DNA from 2 places in the Klebsiella sp. RIT-PI-d genome. Region 2 is predicted to be linked to the other one. Evidence: predicted binding sites of a transcription regulator. Region 2 holds the regulator's gene; the other holds the start of a gene.
What was found. Region 2 encodes sigma-54, which starts transcription at its own class of promoters, with help from an activator protein. Its sites were predicted from a motif close to GTTGGCACANNTTTCGCTNT; they were not measured.
Positions count from the first base shown of each region.

Region 1 (7,744 bases), on a different contig from region 2:
AAGGCCACGTTGCAGAACCCGCCCGCCAGGTGTGGATGCGTGCCAATGGCCCGATGCCGGAAGATTTACGCGTCCATCAGTATCTACTGGGCTACGCATCAGATTTCAATTTCCTGCCGGTAGCGCTTCAGCCGCACGGCGTCGGTTTTCTGGAAAAAGGGATGCAGGTTGCCACTATCGATCACTCTATGTGGTTCCACCGGCCTTTCACGATGAACGACTGGCTGCTGTACAGTGTAGAAAGCACGTCTGCCTCCAGCGCACGCGGCTTTGTTCGCGGTGAGTTTTATACTCAGGATGGGATTCTGGTGGCTTCAACGGTGCAGGAAGGGGTAATGCGTAACCGTAATCATGTCTAAATAAAAAAGCCGGGTAGCGATATGCCACCCGGCATTATTATTATCAGGCGTTATACGCATTCTCGCCGTGGCTGTTAACATCCAGCCCTTCGCGCTCCTGCTCTTCCGGTACGCGCAGTCCAACGGTCATATCGGCCAGTTTATAGGCAATAAAGGCAACAACCGCTGACCAGACAATGGTAATACCGATGCTTTCCAGCTGCACCAGCACCTGATGGCCCATGGTGACGCCCTCTGCATAGCCAACACCACCGAGCGATGTCGCGGCAAAGATACCGGTCAGAATACAGCCGACAATGCCGCATACGCCGTGAACCCCAAATACGTCACACGGATCGTCAACCCGCAGGATGCGTTTAAGCATCGTAACACCCCACAGCCCTGCCAGCCCCGAGGCGAGACCGACAATCAGCGCACCACCGACACCGATATAGCCACAGGCAGGCGTTACGCCAACCAGCCCGGCGATAGCACCGGAACAGGCGCCCAGCAGAGACGGTTTACCACGGGTGATCCACTCGCCAAACACCCATGCCAGAATAGCCGCTGCGGTTGCCACTACGGTGTTAACGAAAGCTAACGCGGCAATTTCGCTGGCCGCACTGGCTGAACCGGCGTTGAAACCGAACCACCCAACATACAGGATCGCCGTACCGGTAAATACCATCGGCAAGTTGTGGGGTTTGAACGCTTCTTTACCAAAACCGACACGTTTGCCGATCAGGTAAGCACCCACCAGCCCGGCAATTGCCGCGTTGATGTGAACTACCGTACCGCCGGCAAAATCCAGCGCGCCGTGCGATGCAAGCAGACCGCCGCCCCAGACCATGTGCGCAATCGGAATGTAGGACAGCGTCAGCCACACGACAACAAAAATCAGTACCGCAGAGAAGCGGATACGCTCAGCCAGCGCACCGACAATCAGCCCCACGGTAATACAGGCAAAAGAGCCCTGGAACGCGACGTGAATATACTGATAGAAGCTGCCCATCACTGCGGTCAGTTCGATATTTTTCAGCATCACCCAGTTGAAGTTGCCGAAGAAGTTATTGCCTTCGCCAAAGGCCAGCGAGTAACCGTAAATCACCCACAGTACGCAGACGAGGGCGAATGTCACCATCACCTGAGTCAGCATCGACAGCACGTTTTTACCGCGGATCAGGCCGCCGTAAAACAGAGCAATGCCGGGAATGGTCATAAACAACACCAGCGCGGTACAGATCATCATAAATGCGTTATCGGCTTTATCTGCCACTGCCGGTGCCGCCATCGCGAGGCCAGGTAATAGCGCCACCGTACCCAGAGCCGTTTTGATCGTTGCTATCTTCATTTTCTCGTTCCCTATCACTGTGTGTCAGGCGTTAAAGCGCCGCTTCGTCGGCTTCGCCGGTACGAATACGAATGACGCGTTGCAGCTCGGCGACAAAAATTTTGCCGTCGCCAATTTTTCCGGTGTAGGCCGCTTTGCTGATAATATCGATCACTTCATCAAGCTGATCGTCGGCAATAGCCACATCGATTTTTACTTTTGGCAGGAAGTTAACGCTGTATTCTGCCCCACGATAAAGTTCAGCATGTCCCTTCTGACGTCCGAAGCCTTTTACTTCGGTCACGGTCAGCCCCTGAATACCAATAGAAGAGAGCGCTTCACGCACATCCTCGAGTTTAAATGGCTTAATTACCACTGTTACCAGCTTCATAGATCCTCTCCAGTCAGAATTCAGTTATGGCCGCAGCGCCCACCTGTGAACTAAAGCAAGCGGCGTGCCAGAAATAGATTTCATGCGCCAGGAGTCGTTTGGTGCGGGTAGCGTGAGCAGGAAAAAGTGTGACCGGGATTCAATTTGTCATCGGGCAAAAAAAACGCACCATGCTGGTGCAGGGTGCGGTGAACTTTTGCACCAGGACATCGCCTGGTAGCGGGAGTGCATAAAAGTGGTGCGTCAGGCGGTCAGCGGCCCCTCCTGCTCACTGGACTGAAGTTCCTCTCCGGCAAGCTGAAGCTGATACATTTGCCAGTAGCGGCCTTTATTCGCCAGAAGCGCCTGATGCGTTCCTTGCTCCACGGCTTGCCCGCGATGCAGGACCATGATGGTATCAGCTTCAACGATGGTCGACAGGCGATGCGCAATCACAATGAGGGTGGTCTGTTTACGTACGGCCGCCAGCGCCAGCTGGATCGCCTGCTCCGTACCTGAGTCAATATTGGCCGTGGCTTCATCAAGGATCAGGATTTGCGGCGTATCAATCAGCACTCGCGCCAGGGCCAGAAGCTGTTTTTGCCCGACCGACAAATTATTACCCTGCTCGCCAAGCTGAGTATGAATGCCGTCACTCATGTCGCGCGCCAGTTCGGCAAGCTGCACCGTCTCCAGCGCCTGCCATACTTGCTCCTCGCTGATATCGCGGCCAAGCGTGACGTTAGTCAGGAAGGAATCCGCAAGAACAACCGGGTCCTGCTGAACCATCGCCACCCCGTGGCGCAGCGTGGCATGGCTGAGTGAGGCCAGCGGGCGCCCGTCAAGACGGATCTCCCCCTGCGTCAGCGGATAGTTGCCCATTAACAGACTGGCGAGGGTACTTTTTCCGCTGCCGGTATGCCCCACCAGCGCAATAAAACTGCGTGATGGAACATGCAGATTAATATCCTGCAAAACCAGACGGTCCTGATGATAGGCAAAAGAGAGCGCGTCGATATCAATCGTGCCGCTGCGCAGCGGCTGGTCGTCCTGACCGTACTCCTGCCGCGGACGATCCATTAATTCGAACACCCGCTCCCCGGCAACCACCGCCTGCTGAAGCATTGATTGCTGCGTGGTCAGTTCAATCAGCGGTTCATTCAGTCGTCCAAGATAGCTGATAAACGCGTACAGCACCCCAACTTCAATGGTGCCGACAGAAGTGAAGCCAAACAGCATCAGCAGGCCGCACAGCACCAGCGCGGAGAACAGGCTGAGCAGCGGACGCAGTAAAAAGCCGTCCAGCTTCAGCGTTTGCATTCGTGCCTGGTAGTGCGCATAGCTGGCCTCGCGCATTCGCTCGCCAAAACGCGCCTGCTGGCGGAACTGCTGGATCACGCTCATGCCGTTAATCACTTCATTAAAACCATCGTTGATTTCAGCAAGCCAGGCACGTACCCGCCGCACAATAGGCGTGCTGTAGCGCTGATAAATCAGCATGACGATGATCACCGCAGGAAATATGGAAATAGCGACCAGCGCCATTCGCCAGTCGAGCGTGAACATGGCGACCAGCATTGCGCCGACCAGTGCCGCACTGCGCAGGACCGTCGCCACCACCGTTACGTAGAGATCGCGGATCACTTCGGTATCGTTGGTAACGCGGGAAATCAGCTGGCCGACAGGCTGGGTATCAAAAGCGCTCAGCGGCTGGCGCAGGGCCGCATCCATAACGTCAGTTCGCAGCTGCTGAACAACACCCACTGCCGCCCGGTTAAACAGTAAAGATTGGGCATAGTGCAGTCCGGCGGCCAGCATCTGTAATCCGATATAGGCAGCCGCCAGGCCACACACTGGACCTGGCGGCAGCGTTCGTTTTGCCACCATGTTATCGATGAAATAGCTAATGAGCAGCGGGCCGCTGACTTCGGCAATCGCCGCCACCCATAGCAGGGTTACGGCAATTGTCAGCGGCTTACGCCACGGTGAGCCGTACTTCAACAGGCGCTTAAGGGTCGGCCATAACTGTCCAAAACTACGCATTACTGGCCTCCTCCGGCTCATCATCCAGCGCAGCTTCAAGCTGCTGATAGCGGTACATATCCCGATACCATCCTGGCCCGGCAGCCAGGTGTTCATGCTTGCCGCGTTGGGCAATGTGTCCGTGCTGCATAACGATAATTTCATCTGCTTCGGTAAGGGCCGACAGCCGGTGCGCACTAATAATTACCGTACGTCCCGCCCCCCACTGGCGCAGGTTGTGCAGGATTTGATGCTCGGTACGACCATCCACGGCAGACAGTGCATCATCAAGAATGAGGATCTCTGCATCGACCAACAATGCCCGGGCAATGGAAAGACGCTGCTTTTGTCCGCCGGAAAGCATCACGCCGCGCTCGCCCACTTCGGTTTCATAGCCCTTTGGCAGACGCAGAATGTCATCATGGACGCTGGCGAGACGCGCCACATGCTCGATCTCCTGCTGCGTTGCCCCGGGTTTTCCCAGCGCAATATTATTGCCAACGGTATCGGAGAACAGGAACGGGGTCTGATTTACGATAGCCAGACGGCTGCGCCAGTCGTCGATTTTCAGGCGAGGAAGCGGAATATCGTGGAAACGAATATCACCGCGATCGACGTCGAAGTGGCGCTGGATCAGCGCCAGTACCGTGCTTTTCCCCGCGCCGGTCGGCCCGCAAATGCCCAGCATCTGTCCCGGTTGAAGAGTAAAGTTAACCCTGCTTAAGGTCGGGTGCGCCGCTTTTGGCCAGCGGAATTCGTTAATAGCAACATCCAGCGTGCCACGCTCCGGCGGCAGCGTTTCATCCCCGTCATTCACTACCGGGGCTTCAGCTAACATGGCGCGAATACGGCTGTAGGCGGCGCTCCCACGCTCAACGATGTTAAACATCCATGCCAGCGCCAGCATCGGCCAGATCATCAGACCGAGATACATAATAAAGCTGGTCAGTTCGCCGAGGGTTAAGGTGTTGTTGATAACCATCCAGCTACCGCCGCCAATGGCCAGCAGATTGGCGGTACCGATAGCAATATAAATTGTGGGATCAAAACGCGCATCAATACGCGCCACCCGCAGGTTTTTCGCCCCGGTATCGGCGGCATCGGCGGCAAACAGCGACGACTGACGATCTTCCAGACCAAAGGCTTTGATCATGCGGATGCTGGTCATACTCTCCTGAGTGCGATCGTTCAGCGAGGAAAATGCCGCCTGCGCCAGCTTAAAGCGCTCGTGCAGCTGGTCACCGTTACGCTTGATCATGATGGCCATGACCGGCATCGGCACCAGCGCCAGTAGCGTAAGCTGCCAGCTAATTTGGGTCGACATCACGATCAGTACTGCGCAACCCATGACCAGTGAATCGACCAGCGTCAGCACCCCCTCTCCCGCCGCAAAGACCACGCGATCGACGTCGTTGGTCGCACGGGCAATCAAATCTCCGGTGCGGTGGCGCAGGTAAAATTCCGGATGCTGGCGGCTTAGCTGACGATAGTAATCTTCGCGCAGTTCAATAGCGAGTTGATAAGACGCACCAAATAACAGTACGCGCCAGACGTAGCGCAACAGGTAGACTACGACCGCAATCAGCACCATTAAACCCAGCCATTGCAGGATCTGTACCGAGCTGTAGTGCCGCTGCGTCACGCCGTCGACAATAATTCCCACCACTTTAGGCGGAATAAGTTGCAGAATCGCAATGATCACCAGCAGGGCGACCGCGCCAAGATAGCGTCGCCATTCCCGGCGAAAGTACCAGCTTAATTGAGCAAATAATCGCACGCGATAAGTCCTGAAATTCCGATTGGGCCGACAATAGCGTCGGATAATTAGTCGATGGGAAGCGCCGTAGTGTGTTTAATCTGCTCCATCGCAAAACTTGATGTGACATCAGATAACCCTGGCACACGGCTGACCAGCCGTTTATAAAAATCGTCGTAGCGTTTCATATCGGCTACCTGCACCTGCATCAGGTAGTCATACTCTCCCGCCATGCGCCAGACGCCCAGCACTTCAGGCAGTTCAGTGACCACTTTTACCAGCTGGTTATACCACTCACTGCTATGATGCTGCGTTTTAATCAGCACAAATGCGGTCAGTCCCAGTCCGAGTTTTTCTGCGTCCAGCAGCGCGACCTTACCCAGCAGTACCTTGTCATCTTCCAGCTTTTTAAGCCGCTTCCAGCAGGGTGTGGTCGTCAGATTAACGGCATCCGCCAGCGCCTGCAAAGACAGGGTGCAATCCTTCTGCAACAGTGAAAGCAGTTTGCGGTCAATTTTATCTAACACAGCCCTCTCCCGGAGAATATATTTCTCTTTCAATTGTAATTTAAAGGCTAAATAGCAACAATTTTTTCCGTGCTTTTCGCTATTCTGGGCACAAAATGACAAACGGAAAACCATCATGAACCGTAGCTGGGTCAATCATGCTATTAGCGAAATTAACGCGGACTATCAACGCTCTGCCGATACACATCTCATTCGGCTGACGCTGCCGGCGTTTCCCGGCATTCCGCTTTATCTGAAAGATGAAAGTACGCATCCGACCGGCAGCCTGAAGCACCGGCTGGCGCGTTCACTGTTTTTGTATGGACTGTGCAACGGCTGGATCAAAGAGGGAACGCCCATTATTGAAGCCTCCTCCGGCTCCACGGCCGTGTCAGAAGCCTATTTTGCACGCCTGCTCGGGCTGCCGTTTATTGCCGTGATGCCCGCCTGCACCGCCCGACGCAAGATTGAACAGATTGAGTTCTACGGCGGCCGCTGCCACTTTGTCGACAGTCCCTGTGAGATTTACGCCGCCTCCGAAACGCTGGCGCACGAGCTGAACGGGCATTATATGGATCAGTTCACGTTCGCCGAACGCGCCACTGACTGGCGCGGCAACAATAATATCGCCGACAGCATTTTCCGCCAGATGAGAAATGAACCGCATCCGGTGCCCGCTTTTATCGTCATGAGCGCCGGAACGGGCGGTACCTCGGCGACCCTTGGCCGTTATATTCGCAGTCAGGGTTATGCTACCCGGCTTGCGGTGGTTGACCCGCAAAACTCGGTTTTTATGGATTACTGGCAAACCCGCGACGCCAGCCTGCGCAGCGCTGTTGGCAGTAAGATTGAAGGAATTGGTCGTCCTCGGGTGGAACCTTCATTTATTCCGGACGTGGTAGACGAAATGCTGCGCGTGCCGGATGCGGCAAGCGTGGCCACCGCCCACTGGCTGGAAACGCAGCTGGGACGTAAAGTTGGCGCATCAACCGGAACCAATATGTGGGGGGCGCTACAGCTGGCGACCAGATTGCGTGAACAGGGTCAGCATGGCGCCATTGTGACCCTGTTGTGCGACAGCGGTGAGCGCTATCTGGAAACCTATTATGATCCCCGCTGGGTTTCAGAGAATATAGGTGATGTAACGCCGTGGAAGGCAAAAATTACGCGGTTAACGGCATAAAAAAAGCCAGGCCCGGGGCCTGGCTTGCTGGAAAAGTCTTGCTATTCGGGGGAATAAGGAAGATGTGGAGAATCCAGCCAATGAGTTAAAAAATGGGAAACCGCCTGCGTCTGGCAGTGTCCGATAACCGCTAAGTGGGGCAGATCGTCAATCAACTGCGGCATGGCATTGCCCATGATCAGCCCGTGCCCCACGCCTGAAAGCATTTCGCTGTCGTTCATCGCATCACCAAACGCCAT
Region 1 covers NZ_LGIT01000009.1:168,756-176,499, reverse strand. Annotated here, with positions in the region: gene tesB (acyl-CoA thioesterase II) at 1-359, shown strand, start outside; gene amtB (ammonium transporter AmtB) at 403-1,689, opposite strand; gene glnK (P-II family nitrogen regulator) at 1,721-2,059, opposite strand; gene AC791_RS07400 (SmdB family multidrug efflux ABC transporter permease/ATP-binding protein) at 2,303-4,081, opposite strand; gene AC791_RS07395 (SmdA family multidrug ABC transporter permease/ATP-binding protein) at 4,074-5,837, opposite strand; gene AC791_RS07390 (Lrp/AsnC family transcriptional regulator) at 5,885-6,343, opposite strand; gene AC791_RS07385 (PLP-dependent cysteine synthase family protein) at 6,459-7,505, shown strand; gene cof (HMP-PP phosphatase) at 7,547-7,744, opposite strand, start outside.
Region 1: a site for sigma-54 is predicted at 2,112-2,131, ahead of glnK (P-II family nitrogen regulator). Genes of this name have one in related genera too.

Region 2 (7,744 bases):
GCCATGAGGAATGGCGAGGCCATTACCGATACCGGTACTGCCCATTTTTTCACGCGTAAGGATGGCTTCGAATACCACCTGCGGCGCCAGGCTAAGCTGCTTAGCCGCCAGCTCACTGATAATTTCCAGGGCGCGTTTTTTGCTCTGGCAGTGGACGTTACTGCGGGTACATTCCGGGTTAAGAACGGTACTCAGTTGTAGCGCTGTATCATTGTTTATCATAATTTCACCTAAGCTTCGCCTGACAGCATGTGTGATATCAGGCGAACGCCCGGACAATCAGTGTTTTTTCAGTTTATCTTTATGTTTGGTCAGCTGTCGCGCGAGCTTATCAATTAAACCGTCGATAGCTGCATACATGTCCTGCCCTTCCGCACTGGCATGAATTTCCCCCCCGTTAACATGCAGGGTGGCATCCGAAATGTGAGTCACTTTCTCCACTTTCAACACAATGTAGACCTGATTGATGCGGTCAAAATACTGTTCCAGCTTAGCAAATTTCGTGCTGACAAAATCGCGAAGTCCATCAGTAATCTCGACATTGTGTCCAGTGATATTGAGCTGCATAGTGTCTTCCTTATCGGTTGGGTCATACCAGCTGCTTACGCTGGTTAGACGGCGGAATGGATAAAGACTCTCGATACTTCGCCACGGTACGACGTGCAACCATGATCCCCTGATCGGACAGCATTGTGGTTAATTTGCTGTCGCTCAGCGGTTTCGCGGGGTTCTCCGCAGCGATTAACTTTTTCACCAGCGCACGAATCGCGGTCGACGAGGCTTCGCCACCGCCTTCGGTATTTACATGGCTGGAGAAAAAATATTTCAGTTCAAAAATGCCGCGCGGGCTATGCAAATACTTCTGCGTAGTTACGCGAGATATCGTGGATTCATGCATCTCAACGGCCTGGGCGATATCGGCCAGCACCATGGGTTTCATATACTCTTCACCCTGCTCAAAAAACGCCTGCTGCTGCTCAACAATGCAGCGGCTAACGCGTAGCAGCGTATCATTGCGACTCTCCAGGCTTTTAATCAGCCACTTCGCTTCCTGGAGATTACTGCGGATGTACTGGTTATCTGCATCGTTGCGGTTACTGCCGCTCATCGCGGCATAGTGCTGATTAATTTGCAGGCGTGGAATGCTATCGGAATTCAGCTCGACCAGCCATTGACCGTTCACTTTGCGCACCAGCACATCCGGGATCACATACTCCGGCTCTCCGGTCTGGATCGACTGGCCAGGGCGCGGGTCCAGAGACTGAATAAAATTCACTGCATCTTTGAGTACGTCTTCTTTAAGACGCGTAACGCGCATTAAAGTTCGGAAATCATGATTGGCGAGAAGATCAAGGTGATTACTGATGATCAACTGTGCTTCAGCGATCCACGGCGTATTTTTAGCAAACTGCGAAAGCTGGATCAGCAGGCAGTCGCGCAGATCTTTGGCGGCAACACCGACAGGATCGAATCGCTGTACCCGCTTGAGTACCGCTTCCACTTCGTCAAGCCCAATGTCGCCATCGCCCATACTGTCGAGAATGTCCTCGACAGAGAGGGTCAGGTAGCCGGTGTCATCTACCGCATCGACGATCGACGTGGCAATCGCCCGATCGGTGTCGGTGAAAGGCGTCAGTTCAACCTGCCACATCAGATAATCCTGCAAGGACTGGGTGGTTTCGCCCTGATAAACGGGTAATTCGTCGTCCTGGTAATCCACGCCGTTACCGGAAGGCGTTCCGGCGGTGTAGATTTCGTCCCAGCTGGCATCCAGCGGCAGCTCTTCGGGCATCTCTTTTTGTTCCAGCGCGTCCACGCTGTCCAGCGTTTCGTTATCCGGAGATTCTTTGGCATCTATCTCTTCATGAAGATCGGTTTGCTCAAGCAGTGGATTGCTTTCCAGCGCCTGTTGAAGTTCCTGCTGTAATTCCAGCGTTGAGAGTTGCAGCAGGCGAATGGCCTGTTGTAACTGCGGCGTCATAGCAAGCTGTTGACTAAACCTTAATTGCAAACCTTGCTTCATATTCAGAGCGATTCTCTCCCGAGTTTACGTCGCTGACTTCTTACGCTTTATTCATCAGGCCGCTTCCGGGGCATGACGAGGATAGGATAAACACACCCTATCAGAGTCTGAAGTCTTCCCCAAGATATACGCGCTTAACCTGTTCGTCTTTAAGGATTTCGTCTGGCTTACCGTGCGCAATCAGATGGCCCTGGCTCACAATATAAGCGCGTTCGCACACCGCTAACGTTTCGCGCACGTTATGATCGGTAATCAGCACGCCAAGACCACTGTCGCGCAGATGCTCGATAATGTGTTTGATGTCGATAACGGAAATGGGATCAACACCGGCAAACGGTTCATCGAGCAGGATAAATTTAGGATTTGCGGCCAGCGCACGGGCGATTTCCACGCGGCGACGTTCACCGCCGGAGAGCGCCTGACCCAGACTGTCGCGCAGGTGTTCAATATGGAATTCTTCCATCAGCTCGTTAGCGCGATCTTGCCGTTGTTCAGCCGTCAGATCGTCACGAATTTGCAGGACCGCCATCAGGTTATCAAATACGCTAAGGCGACGGAAAATGGAGGCCTCCTGAGGAAGATAACCAATGCCCCGACGTGCGCGCGCATGAAGTGGCAGCAGACTGATATCTTCATCATCAATGATAATGTTGCCGGCATCGCGCGATACAATACCCACGACCATATAAAACGTGGTGGTTTTACCCGCGCCGTTAGGGCCGAGTAGCCCAACAATTTCACCGGATTTCACGGTCAGACTAACGTCTTCTACTACCCGGCGGCCTTTATAGGCTTTCGCGAGATTCTTTGCAGTTAATGTAGCCATATTGGATTAGTTACTCTTTTTCTGAGCCGGGGCCTGATCGTTACTTTTATTTTGCAGCTGCGATGGTACCAGAACGGTAGTGACACGTTTGCCTTTCTCGCTGAATGCCTGCATTTTCTGCTCTTTTACGAGATAGGTAATTTTGTCGCCCTGGATATTGCTGTCCACCTGCTCAAGAAAAGCTTTACCGGTAAGAACCACGAAATCATTTTGCAGTTCATAGTGCATTTGTGACGCACGGCCTTTCACCGGTTTGCCGTTATCCTGCATCTGGTAGAACGTCGTCGGGTTACCGTAGCCGTCGATCACTTCTTTGCCTTTTTCGCCGCCCGGACGCGTTACAACGACTTTATCAGCATTAATCTTGATCGTTCCCTGAGTTACAACAACGTTACCAGTGAACGTCACGATATTGCCCTGCATATCCAGCGACTGCTGATCGGACTCAATATGAATAGGCTGTTCGGTATCACCCGTTTTAGCCAGCGCAGGCAGGCTGGCGGCCAGAAGCGTACTGGCCAGTACAAGCTTAAGGCTGAGTTTGTTTGTTTTGAATTTCATATGAGGTCCTAACCTTTTCAATCAGCTCGGCAGTTTTATTGCGTAAATTTCCGCGCATTTTCAGGCCGCTGGAATTAAATGTCGTACCGTATAACGTCACCAAATCGTCAGAGGTTACATCCTGCGTGATCAGGTTTATCGTGGCGTTATCCGTTGTAATTTTGCGTAGTTGAGCATCCGGAGTCAGGGCGTTTACCTCAACGTGGCCGTAAAGATACAGCATCCGATCGTTAGTTAGCTTTGCTTTATCCGCTTTAATTGACCAGGTTTCAGTTTTAGTGGTGTCATACGTTGTCAGTAACGGTTGGGTAAACCACGTAATGGCCTGATCTGAAAAATACTCAACGTGCTGAGCAACCAGCTTATAACTGAGCGCACCTTCCGGACTGTACACCAGCGTACTGGTATGCTCACTCCGGTAGGTTGGATCGTTTGAAGATACCGTGTTTGTTTCAGTATCATCGTTACTCGCCAGGTTTACGCCGATTAAAATCAGCGCAATCAGCGACAGCAAAATGATAACCCAGCGTCTGGTTTTACTCATATCGATTGCCCTTTGGCTTCATCAAGCTTGCCCTGCGCCAGGAGTAATAAATCGCAGACCTCACGTACCGCTCCACGCCCGCCGTCAATACGCGTGACATAGTGCGCGCGTGGCAGTAAAAGCGGATGTGCATCCGCTACCGCGACGCTAAGCCCAATCTCGGCCATTACCGGCCAGTCAATGAGATCGTCACCGACATAGGCGACCTCGTCTGGCGACAGCGCCAGTTTCTCCAGCAGTTCGCGGTAGGCCAGCAGCTTATCTGATTGTCCCTGATAAAGATGCGTGATGCCGAGCGTGGCGCAACGGTCTTCTACTAGTTTAGCTTTACGCCCGGTAATAATGGCAACATTGATACCGGAGGTGAGCGCGCAGCGAATGCCATAGCCGTCACGCACGTTGAATGCCTTTAACTCTTCGCCATTATTGCCCATATAGATAAGCCCGTCGGACAATACGCCATCCACATCAAGGATCAGCAGGCGTATTTTTTTTGCCTGCTCCAGCATCTGCGCACTTACCGGCCCATAGCAGGTTGCCACAACGGCACCAGCATTACTCATTCTTTTATCCTTTCTTACACTACGCCTGCGCGCAGCAGATCATGCATATGTATCACACCCAGCAATTGGTCGCCATCGGCAACCATGACGCAGGTAATGTGGCGGGTCTGCATCAGGTTCAGCGCATCAACCGCCAGCGTACCCGGGCGAATACGAACGCCGCCTGGCGTCATTACCTCGGCAATGTTCAGGCTGCGCAGGTCTTCACCGTTATCAAAGATGCGGCGTAAGTCACCGTCGGTAAAGATCCCTTCGATCTTCATATTGTCATCGCAAACGACGGTCATACCGAGATTTTTACGGGTGATCTCCAGCAGCGCATCGCGCAGGGAAGCCTCTTTTGCCACTTTCGGGATGTCGCGGCCGGTGTGCATGATGTCGTTCACCCGCAATAACAGTTTACGGCCAAGCGCACCGCCCGGATGAGAGAGCGCAAAATCTTCGGCAGTAAAGCCCCGCGCTTTCAGCAGCGCAACGGCCAGCGCATCACCCATCACCAGCGCAGCGGTCGTGCTGGTCGTGGGAGCCAGCCCCAGCGGGCAGGCTTCACGCGGTACTTTGACACACAGGTGAATATCAGCGGCGCGACCCATGCTGCTTTCCGGACGACTGGTCATGCAGATTAACGGCACGCGCAGACGTTTTAGTACCGGAATAAGCGCCAGGATCTCATTAGATTCACCAGAGTTTGACAGAGCAATAACGATATCCTGCGGCGTTACCATCCCCAGATCGCCATGTGCCGCTTCACCCGGATGGACAAAAAACGCCGAGGTACCGGTGCTGGCAAAAGTGGCTGCCATTTTTCTACCGATGTGGCCGGATTTCCCCATCCCCATCACGACAACTTTGCCCGCGCAGTGAAAAATGCGCTCGCAGGCCCGGCTGAAATCCTGATTGATGAAGCGATCAAGTTCAGTTAAACCTTCACGTTCAATCTCCAGCACCTCTTTACCGGCCTGCTGAAAGTCAAAATCTGGCTGTAAATCTAGTTGCGACATAGTACGTGTCCGTTTCAATACATAAAAATCGGCGGCAGCCGTACAGCAAGACGGCCGTGCTATAAAAAAACACCCGTTGATAGCGCCAGGGCACCGTTATCTGTCAGTCATTTACCCCGGCAGATGGGCGATTTTAACAATGAATAGCAGAATACAGCCAGTCCCGGCAGACAAATGCCGTCTATTCTGAAGGGATTGCTGCGTTCATTTGCCACCTGTCTCAGCGAACATATCATTAACAGTAGCGGCAATTTGCGTCGCAGGATATCAGAATGCACGGGAAATAGGTGCAGTAAAAGGCTCAGGAAAGAGGCGGTTAATGATATTGCTAAACCGATTATTAACAGAGGCGACGGGAAAAGCATCATATCTCTTTTCTTCAGGTATAATCCCCCGCTTGCTCTATTCAACCGAAGCGGCCAGGAAGAACCGGGGCAGGGTAGCGATTTTAACGTTATGTGCCGTAGCCATAAAACAGGTGCCTGTTTCGCTTACCCGGCAGGTAACATTTGGTAAAAATGCCGGGATTGTAGCGTTACAACGCTTCACGCTTCCTCTGAGAGGTCTAATGAAAGGAACAATCGATGAGTCAGACTATGGCGAATTTAGTCGATATTAAGGGCGTCAGCTTCTCACGCAGTAATCGCCTGATTTTCGATAATATCTCGCTGTCGGTGCCTCGCGGGAAGATCACTGCGATCATGGGACCGTCGGGGATCGGTAAGACGACGCTGCTGCGGCTGATTGGTGGACAAATTCCTCCTGATTCGGGGGAGATCCTTTTTGATGGCGAAAGCGTGCCTGATATGTCACGTTCACGGCTGTACATTGTGCGTAAGCGCATGAGTATGCTGTTTCAATCTGGCGCACTGTTCACCGACATGAACGTATTCGATAATGTCGCTTACCCGCTGCGTGAACATACGCATCTGCCTGCGGCATTACTGAAAAGCACGGTAATGATGAAACTTGAGGCTGTCGGATTACGCGGAGCAGCTAAACTGATGCCGTCCGAGCTGTCAGGCGGTATGGCTCGCCGGGCGGCGCTGGCACGGGCAATTGCGCTTGAGCCGGATCTTATTATGTTCGACGAGCCGTTTGTGGGTCAGGATCCTATTACGATGGGCGTTCTGGTGAAGCTGATTTCTGAACTAAACAGCGCGCTCGGCATTACCTGCATTGTGGTTTCACACGACGTGCCTGAAGTATTGAGCATTGCTGACGATGCGTGGATTGTGGCGGACAAGAAAATTGTCGCCCACGGCAGTCCACAGGTGTTACAAAATAACGCCGATCCCAGAGTGCGACAATTTCTGGACGGTATTGCAGACGGCCCGGTGCCGTTCCGCTATCCCGCTGGCGACTATCACCACGATTTACTCGGCACAGGGAGTTAAGTTACTCATGCTGTTAAATGCACTGTCTGCGCTCGGACATCGCGGTATCAAGACAATATCTACGTTTGGGCGCGCCGGGTTGATGTTATTCAACGCGCTGGTGGGCAAACCCGAATTTCGTAAACATGCGCCGCTGCTTATGCGTCAGCTATACAACGTTGGCGTACTGTCGATGGTGATCATTCTGGTTTCCGGCTTTTTCATCGGCATGGTGCTGGGACTTCAGGGCTATCTGGTTCTCACTACCTATGGCGCTGAAACCAGCCTCGGAATGCTGGTGGCGCTATCGCTGCTGCGCGAGCTGGGGCCGGTGGTTGCCGCGCTGTTATTTGCTGGCCGTGCGGGTTCTGCCCTGACGGCTGAAATCGGCTTGATGCGCGCCACGGAACAGCTCTCCAGCCTTGAAATGATGGCGGTCGATCCCCTGCGTCGGGTGATCTCACCGCGTTTTTGGGCAGGAGTGATCTCGCTGCCGCTGTTAACCATCATTTTTGTCGCGGTCGGGATCTGGGGCGGTTCGCTGGTTGGCGTAAGCTGGAAAGGTATTGACGCCGGATTTTTCTGGTCGGCAATGCATAGCGCCGTCGATTTCCGTCTCGATCTGATTAACTGTCTGATTAAAAGCGTAGTGTTCGCCATTACGGTTACATGGATTGCGTTATTTAATGGTTATGACGCGATCCCTACTTCTGCCGGGATCAGCCGGGCCACTACGCGTACGGTTGTTCACGCTTCGCTGGCCGTTCTTGGTTTGGATTTTGTGCTGACTGCACTGATGTTTGGGAATTGAGTTCATGCAAACGAAAAAGAGTGAAATATGGGTGGGTAT
Region 2 covers NZ_LGIT01000003.1:471,263-479,006, reverse strand. Annotated here, with positions in the region: gene ptsN (PTS IIA-like nitrogen regulatory protein PtsN) at 1-222, opposite strand, end outside; gene hpf (ribosome hibernation promoting factor) at 280-567, opposite strand; gene rpoN (RNA polymerase factor sigma-54) at 590-2,023, opposite strand; gene lptB (LPS export ABC transporter ATP-binding protein) at 2,124-2,849, opposite strand; gene lptA (lipopolysaccharide ABC transporter substrate-binding protein LptA) at 2,856-3,410, opposite strand; gene lptC (LPS export ABC transporter periplasmic protein LptC) at 3,379-3,954, opposite strand; gene kdsC (3-deoxy-manno-octulosonate-8-phosphatase KdsC) at 3,951-4,517, opposite strand; gene kdsD (arabinose-5-phosphate isomerase KdsD) at 4,532-5,518, opposite strand; gene mlaF (phospholipid ABC transporter ATP-binding protein MlaF) at 6,103-6,915, shown strand; gene mlaE (lipid asymmetry maintenance ABC transporter permease subunit MlaE) at 6,923-7,705, shown strand; gene mlaD (outer membrane lipid asymmetry maintenance protein MlaD) at 7,710-7,744, shown strand, end outside.